Regions from separate parts of the Streptomyces sp. NBC_01190 genome, predicted to be linked through region 2. Evidence: riboswitches for the same ligand, from Rfam matches in the RefSeq annotation. Region 2 holds a riboswitch; the other holds the start of a gene.

Region 1 (4,205 bases), 1.3 Mb from region 2:
CCGGTCCACCCGGACGATCAGCTTGCGGCCCGCCCCGGTCTCCGCCCGCAGCGCGGTGATCCGCTCGGCCACGTCCGGCCGGTGCGCCCGCTCCCGCAGGAAGTCGCCGTCGGCCCCGAGCCCGTGCACCCCGAGCCGGGTGGTGCGGCCGCGCCAGGTGACCTCGGGCCCGGCGGGCGTGGTGGTGACGGTGGCGCCCAGCAGCGTCTGGCAGCACGCCGCGAAGGCGTCCGCCCACCTGCGGGTGAGGAAGCCGGCCCGGTCGGCGCCGAGGATGCCGCCGAGCACCTCCTCGGCCACGTCGTCCGGCAGCAGCCGGAAGTAGTCCGGCGGCGCCCACGGGGTGTGGGTGAAGTGGCCGATCCGCAGGTCGGGGCGGCGCTCCCGGAGCATCGCCGGCACCAGCGACAGGTGGTAGTCCTGCACCACGACCGCCGCGCCCCGGTCCGCCTCCTGGGCGAGCGCGTCCGCGAAGGCCGCGTTGTACGCCTGGTAGGACGCCCACTGGCCGCGGAAGTCCTCGTCGAAGACCGGCTCGAGCGGCGTCTGGTAGAGCAGGTGGTGCACGAACCACAGCACCGAGTTGGCGATCCCGTTGTACGCCGCCTCGAAGACCGGCCGCTCGACCGCGATCATCCGGACGCCGTCCTCGCCGACACCCCGCCGTACGGCCTCCCTGTCGCCGTCGGAGAGCGCCGCGCACACCCACACCGCCTCGGCGTCCGGGCCGATCGCGCTCAGCCCCGACACCAGGCCGCCCCCGCCGCGGCGGCTGGTCAGCTCGCCGTCGTCGCCGAGGGCGTACGAGACGGGGCCGCGATTGGAGGCGACCAGAATCCGGGCAGCGTGCTGGGTTCCGACCATGCCGCGAGCCTAGCCAGACAGGGCCCGTCTCAAACGTCCCCGGCGGCCGCGGCGGGACCGCGGCGAGCGGTGCGACCAGCCACGACGTACGGGAGCCCGCCGAGGGCGGCGGCTGCGCGGGCCACCGGTGTGCCACTGGGTGCCACCGGTGGTGACACGCTGTGCCAGTGGCCCGTCCCCGGGCCGCCGGGGGCCCCGGGCAGCCCGGTCGGGCCGCCCCGCTCAGGCAGCCCGGTTCAGGCCGCCGGTCAGGCAGCCCGCTCAGGCCGCCCGCCGGGCCAGGTACTCCCCGATCTCCAGCATCGGCGGCCGCTCCTCGGTGTCCACCGGATGGGTCCGCGGGATGAACCCCTCGTCCACCCGGTCGAACTGGGTCAGCCGCGGCCGGACCAGCGGGCCCCGGGAGAGCCGGACGTGGGCGGTCCGGTAGATCGCCGCCGCCATCCGGCCCAGCGCCTGCCCGTCCTGGTGGCGGTGGTGCCGTACGCCCACGTCCACCTGGGCCAGCGCGTCCAGGTCGACCAGGCCCAGCGAGTCGATCAGCATGCCCAGCTCCACCCCGTAGCCGACCGGGAACGGGAGCTGTTCAAGAAGTGACCGCCGGACCGCGTACTCCCCGCCGAGCGGCTGCACGAAGCCGGCCAGCCGCGGCCAGTGCAGGTTGATCAGCGGGCGGGCGACGAGTTCGGTGACCCGGCCGCCGCCGGCCGGCACCACCGAGTCGCCGGTTTCCAGCGGGCGGTCGTACATCGCCTTGACCAGCATCAGCGCCGGGTCCGTGAGCAGCGGGCCGACGATCCCGGAGACGAACCGGGAGTCGAACTCGCGCAGGTCGGAGTCGACGAAGCAGACGATGTCACCGCTGGTGACCATCAGTGACCGCCACAGCACCTCGCCCTTGCCGGGCAGGGTGGGCAGCCTGGGCAGTATCGCGTCCCGCGGCACCACCCGGGCCCCCGCCTCGGCGGCGACCCGCATCGTCCGGTCCCGCGAACCGGAATCGACCACCACCAGTTCGTCCACCAGGGGCGTCGCCGCCGACATCAGCTCGCGGCGGATCGTCGTGACGATCTCACCGACCGTGGCCTCTTCGTTCAGCGCGGGCAGTACGACACTGATCGTGCCCCGCTCGCCCGCCGCGTGTTTGGCGGCGAGCAGCAGGTCCAGCGGACGGTCGTCCGCCGACCACGATCGGCCTGTCAGCCAGCGCTCCACCTCGTTGAGCACGCGCGCTTCTCCCTGCCGTGGTGGGCCCTGGATACGGGCGGTGTGATCCATCGGACGAGTTTCAGGAGTCTCGCCTTACGGACGGCCTGCTCGGATCCACTGCTTCTCCGTTACAGTCTTGAACACGACCCGGGCTCCCGTCATGCCGAGAGCCTGGCACAAACGCCTTGGATCATCGCATCCAGTGCCATACCGCTCATCCAGAGGGGCAGAGGGAACGGCCCGTTGAAGCCCCGGCAACCCTCCCGCCGACCGCGAGGTCACACGGTGGGGAAGGTGCCAATTCCGTCTTGTGGCGATGTACGTCACGAGGAAGATGAGGAGAAAGGGCCTCGCCATCATGGCTGCGCAGACTGTCGCAAGCACCGCCGCCCCCCGGACCCCGCTCGGCGCCCCGTTCGGACCGGCCGCCGCACTGAGCTGCCGGGAATGCGGCACCCGCTTCCCGCTGAGCCCCATCTTCGCCTGCGAGGAGTGTTTCGGGCCGCTCGAAGTCGCCTACGACCTCCCGCTCGGCGACCCGGAAGCCCTGCGCCGCCGGATCGAGGCCGGCCCCACCAGCATCTGGCGGTACGCCCCGCTGCTCCCGGTGGCCGCCGATGTCGCGGAGCACCCCAACCTCGCCCCCGGCTGGACCAAGCTCGTCAAGGCCGACAACCTCGCCCGCGAGCTGGGCATCACCGGCGGTCTGTACGTCAAGGACGACTCCGGCAACCCGACGCACTCCTTCAAGGACCGGGTCGTCGCCATCGCCCTCGAAGCCGCCCGCACCTTCGGGCTGACCACCCTGTCCTGCTCCTCCACCGGCAACCTGGCCGGCGCGGTGGGCGCCGCCGCGGCCCGCGCGGGCCTGCGCTCGTGCGTGTTCATCCCGCACGACCTGGAGGCCGGCAAGGTCGTCATGGCCGCGGTCTACGGCGGCGAGCTGGTCGGCATCGAGGGCTCGTACGACGATGTGAACCGGTTCTGTTCCGAGCTGATCGGCGACCCGATCGGCGAGGGCTGGGGCTTCGTCAACGTCAATCTGCGCCCGTACTACGGCGAGGGCTCCAAGACGCTGGCCTACGAGATCGCCGAGCAGCTCGGCTGGCGGCTGCCGGACAACCTGGTCATCCCGATCGCCTCCGGCTCCCAGCTCACCAAGATCGACAAGGGCCTCCAGGAGCTGATCAAGCTCGGCCTGGTCGAGGAGAAGCCCTACAGGATCTACGGGGCCCAGGCCGAGGGCTGCTCCCCGGTCTCGGCGGCCTTCAAGGCCGGAAAGGACGTGGTCCGGCCGGTGAAGCCGGACACCATCGCCAAGTCGCTGGCGATCGGCAACCCGGCCGACGGCCCGTACGTCCTGGACGTCACCCGGCGCACCGGCGGCGCGGTGGAGGACGTGAACGACGAGCAGATCGTCGCCGCGATCAAGCTGCTGGCCAGGACCGAGGGCATCTTCGGCGAGACCGCGGGCGGGGTGACCGTCGGTGTGCTGCGCAAGCTGATCGAGACCGGGCAGCTCGACCCGGCCGCCGAGACCGTCGTGCTGAACACCGGCGACGGGCTGAAGACCCTGGACGCGGTGGCGCCGACCACCGGTCCCACCGCGATCATCCGTCCCACCGTCGCCGCGTTCCGAGAGGCTGGCCTCGCATGACTGCTTCTGTTCGAATCCCGACCATCCTGCGTACCTACACCGGCGGCAAGGCGGAGGTGTCGGCCGAGGGCTCGACGCTGGCCGAGGTGATCGGATCGCTCGAAGCGCTGCACACCGGTATTTCGGCGCGGGTGCTCGACGACAGCGGAAAGCTGCGCCGCTTCGTGAACGTTTATGTGAACGACGACGATGTGCGTTTTTCCGAAGGCCTGGAGACCGCGGTGCCGGACGGCGCCAGTGTCTCGATCATTCCCGCCGTCGCCGGCGGCTGAACCCGCCGGGCGCGGCTTTGGAGGAAGCTCCGAGGCTGTTCGGCTTTCGGTGCCCCGGTCACCCATTGCGGTGATCGGGGCGCTGTTTTTGTTACCGGGCCGCCGCTGTGCGGCGGGGTGTTGTCGGGACCCTACCGGGATTCCGGCCGGCGGCTGTCGGTGCGGGGAGATAGTTGAAAGGTTGTACAGTTTCCCGCGTCAAG
Region 2 (4,205 bases):
ACGGCCGGGAGACCGGCATCATCAAGCGGCTGCCGCACGGTGAGTTCATCGAGGTGCACGAACCGCTCTCGCAGCAGCAGCTCTACGTGCTCACCGCGCACGCCCAGCCGAAGCCGATCGACCCCGGACCCGAGGTCGACGAGAACGGTGTCGAGCGGAAGATCAGTCCGGTCGCGCGGGTGCAGGCGAAGCTGTCGCGGGGCTTCTACGGGGAGCACAGCCAGATTCCGAAGCCGACGGCGGAGGAGTACGAGGAGATTACGAGCGGGCACGGTCACTAAGCCGCTCGCGCTGGCGTCACCAGAAAACCGGGCCGGGCCCGGGCACCCCATAAAGGGTGCCCGGGCCCGGCCCGGGGCGTTTGCCCGCTGTCGGTCGGTGGTCCGCCGCGGGTCGTTGGGGGCTGGGCGCGCGGTTCCTCGCGCCCCTACGGGGCGCCCCCTTGCGGGGGCTGGCTGGATAGGGTGGGCGGGCTGAGAGTGTGGCCCCCCTTTTTAGGTTCCAGGTTTTTCAGGAGCGTGACCCATGAGCGTTGTGAACCCCGCCGGAGGCGACCCCACGGCTCCGCGCTCGTGGCCCGACGTCCTGAGCACGCTGCTGGCCCGGCAGGATCTGAGCGGCGACGACACCGCCTGGGCGATGGACCGGATCATGCGCGGCGAGGCCACCGACGTGCAGATCGCCGGATTCGCGGTCGCGCTGCGGGCCAAGGGGGAGACCGTGGACGAGGTCTCCGGCATGGTCCGGGCGATGTACGAGCACGCCAACACCATCGAGGTGCCCGGGCCGACCGTGGACATCGTCGGCACCGGCGGCGACCGCTCCAAGACGGTCAACATCTCCACCATGTCCGCCATAGTGGTGGCCGGCACCGGCGCCAGAGTCGTCAAGCACGGCAACCGGGCGGCGTCCTCCGCCAGCGGTGCCTCCGATGTGCTGGAGAAGCTCGGCGTCAATCTGGACCTCACCCCCGAGCGGGTGGCCGAGGTCGCCGCCGAGGCCGGGATCACCTTCTGCTTCGCGGTGCGCTTTCACCCGGCGTTGCGCCATGTGGCCATCGCCCGGGGCGAGTTGGGGGTGGCCACCACCTTCAACTTCCTCGGCCCGCTGACCAACCCGGCGCGGGTACGGGCCCAGGCCACCGGTGTCGCCGATCTGCGGATGGCGCCGATCCTCGCCGGCGTCCTCGCCGAACGCGGCTCGTCCGCCCTGGTCTTCCGGGGCGACGACGGGCTGGACGAGCTGACCACCACGGCCACCTCCCAGGTCTGGGTGGTCAGGGAGGGCAAGGTCGAGCAGCGTGCCTTCGACCCCCGTGACGTCGGCATTCCGCTGGTGCCGCTGGAGGCGCTGCGCGGCGCCGACCCGGCGCACAACGCCGATGTGGCCCGCCGGCTGCTGGCCGGCGAGACCGGTCCGGTCCGGGACGCGGTGCTGCTCAACTCGGCGGCCGCGCTGGTCGCACTCAACCCCGGCAGCGGCACTCTGGAGTCCCAGCTCGCGGCCGGCCTCGAACAGGCCGCCACCTCCGTCGACTCGGGGGCGGCCGCCGCCGTACTCGACCGCTGGGCGGCGGCGACCCACGCCTAGCCGTACTTTTTCCCCCGGCTGTTCGGCCGGCTGTTCCGCCGGCCCGGCGGTCGGCGTCTGAGCCGATCGCCGGGCCGGGGGACCCGGCACCCCGTGCGAGGCGCTGTCCGTGTGGTGGACGGCGCCTTGCGCGCGCACGGGCATATGGCAGAATCCCTGGCAGGTCACGAGTGACAGCGCAAAGGCCCCGGCTCGCTGTCCGGCAACCCTCCGTCCGAGGTGGGGTGCCCCGGGTGAAGACCAGGCTGTGAGCAAGCAAGGCTCATAGCAAGCCGGACTTGGGGAGTTCTGTCATGACTGTGTTCAGCCCTGCCACCGATACCGCCCGCGAAAGCCGCGACGCCCGCGATAGCTGTCCGCCGCTGCCGGTGCTGGGACACGATGTGCGGGTCCCGCTGGTCACCGGCGGCGAAGTCGGCTACGCGGCACTCGACTACGCGGCGAGTGCCCCCGCCCTCCAGCGGGTCTGGGACGACGTGGCCGCGTACGCGCCGTACTACGGCAGTGTGCACCGGGGGGCCGGCTATCTCTCCCAGCTCTCCACCGATCTCTTCGAGCAGAGCCGGGCCACCGTCGCCGCGTTCCTCGGCTGCCGGCCCGACGACGAGGTGATCTTCACCCGGTCCACCACCGACAGCCTCAACCTGCTGGCCGCCGTGCTGCCGGCCGGCACCCAGGTCTTCGTCTTCGACAGTGAGCACCACGCCTCGCTGCTGCCCTGGCAGCGCGCCGAGGGCGCCCAGGTCACCTGGCTGACCGCCCCGCGCACCCCGGAGCAGGCCGTCGCCGCCCTCGACGTGGCCCTGCACGGCGCCCCCAAGGGGCCCAAGCTGGTCTGCGTCACCGGCGCTTCGAATGTCACCGGCGAGGTGTGGCCGGTACGGAAGCTGGCCGCCGCCGCCCACCGGCACGGCGCCCGGATCGTGCTCGACGCGGCCCAACTCGCCCCGCACCAGCCGGTGGACATCGCCGCGCTCGACGTCGACTGGGTGGCCTTCTCCGGCCACAAGCTCTACGCGCCCTTCGGCTCCGGCGTGCTGGCCGGCCGGCCCGACTGGCTGCGGGACGCCGAGCCGTATCTGGCCGGCGGCGGGGCAAGCCGCACGGTCGCCCGCCGCACCGACGGCGGCCTCGACGTCGAGTGGCACACCTCGGTCGCCGCCCGCCACGAGGCCGGCTCGCCCAATGTCATCGGTGCCTACGCCATCGCCTCGGCCTGTCGCGCGCTCACCGAGGCCGGTTTCGACCGGCTCATCGCCCGGGAGCGGCAGTTGCTGGCCCGGCTGCGGGCGGGACTGGCCGATATCCCCCAGGTGCGGGTGCTCTCCCTGTTCGGGGCTGACTCGGCCCGGGTCGGTGTGCTCTCCTTCGTCGTCGACGGCTGGAACAGCTCGCACTTCGCCGCGGCGCTCTCCGCCGAGTACGGCATCGGGGTCCGCGACGGCCTCTTCTGCGCCCACCCCCTGGTCCGTACGCTGCTCGGCGGCGAGCCGGACGAGCCCGGTGCCTGCGGAGCCCCCGACGCCGCGCCGGGCGAACGCTCCCTCAACGCGATCCGGGTGAGCTTCGGCGCGGGCACCCCCGACGAGCACATCACCCGCTTCGTCTCGGCGGTGACCACCCTGGTCAGGGACGGCGCCCAGTGGAACTACCGCACCGAGAACGGCCGCTGCGTCCCGTCCCGCGACTGACGACTCGGGACCGGCGGCTCAGCGCCCTCGGGGCCGCCGGTCAGGAGTCCAGGCCGATGGCGAAAGCCGCCTCCAGATCGTGCTGCGAGTAGGTGCGGAACGCCACATGCGTGTCCGTCGCCCGCACGCCCGGGATCTTGCTGATCCGGCCGGGGATGATGTCCGCGAGATCGTCGTGCTGGGCCACCCGGACGAGAGCGACGAGATCGTAGCCCCCGGTCACCGAGTAGACCTCGCTGACGCTGTCGAGCGCCGCGATCGACTCGGCGATCTCCGGAATCCGGTCGACAGACGTCTTGATGAGCACGATCGCGGTGATCACGGCTGGATATCTCCTTGGGTGGGCCCGATGACGAGGCTCACCTTACGCCGTGGCCGATAGCAGACCCATGCGCAGAAGAAGCCGAAGGCGAAGCCCACCACGTGGGCGAGATAGGCGACGCCGGGACCGCCGTGCGCGGTCCTGGCCGCCAGCCACTGGAGCACGAACCAGAAGCAGAGCACCGTCCACGCCGGGAAGCGCAGCGGGACGAAGAGGAGAAAGGGGAAGACACTGGTGACCCGGGCGGTCGGACAGAGGTAGAGGTAGGCGCCGAGCGCGCCGGAGATCGCCCCCGACGCGCCCACCAGGCTCCGGGTGTCGTTCGGGTGGCCGAGCGCGAAGCCGTAGGTGGCGAGGTAGCCGGCGGCCGCGTAGAAGAGGGCGAAGCGCGGCCGGCCCATCCGGTTCTCGACGTTGTCGCCGAAGACCCACAGGAAGAGCATGTTGCCGATCAGGTGCACCCAGCCCGCGTGCACGAAGAGCGCGGTGAGGACGGAGAGGAACGGCACCTTCGGATACGGGCCGGGGACCGGGCAGCCGGCCGGCAGATCGAGCCGGGCCGGAGGCAGCTTTCCGTGGAGGAGTTCGGCCGGAATGACTCC

The links. Region 2 has a riboswitch for S-adenosylmethionine ahead of OG519_RS08125 (aminotransferase class V-fold PLP-dependent enzyme). Riboswitches for the same ligand answer to the same signal wherever they lie in the genome.
Region 1: linked by a shared signal. The riboswitch ahead of thrC (threonine synthase) and the one ahead of OG519_RS08125 (aminotransferase class V-fold PLP-dependent enzyme) in region 2 are both predicted to bind S-adenosylmethionine.

What each region holds. Positions count from the first base shown of each region.
Region 1 is NZ_CP108580.1:3,199,922-3,204,126, reverse strand. Features, by position in the region: gene OG519_RS13300 (trehalose-6-phosphate synthase) at 1-864, opposite strand, end outside; gene OG519_RS13295 (glucosyl-3-phosphoglycerate synthase) at 1,126-2,091, opposite strand; SAM riboswitch class I at 2,285-2,414, shown strand; gene thrC (threonine synthase) at 2,432-3,730, shown strand; gene OG519_RS13285 (MoaD/ThiS family protein) at 3,727-4,002, shown strand.
Region 2 is NZ_CP108580.1:1,906,862-1,911,066, reverse strand. Features, by position in the region: gene OG519_RS08135 (cytochrome bc complex cytochrome b subunit) at 1-281, shown strand, start outside; gene trpD (anthranilate phosphoribosyltransferase) at 526-1,590, shown strand; SAM riboswitch class IV at 1,753-1,870, shown strand; gene OG519_RS08125 (aminotransferase class V-fold PLP-dependent enzyme) at 1,884-3,281, shown strand; gene OG519_RS08120 (Lrp/AsnC family transcriptional regulator) at 3,322-3,603, opposite strand; gene OG519_RS08115 (rhomboid family intramembrane serine protease) at 3,600-4,205, opposite strand, start outside.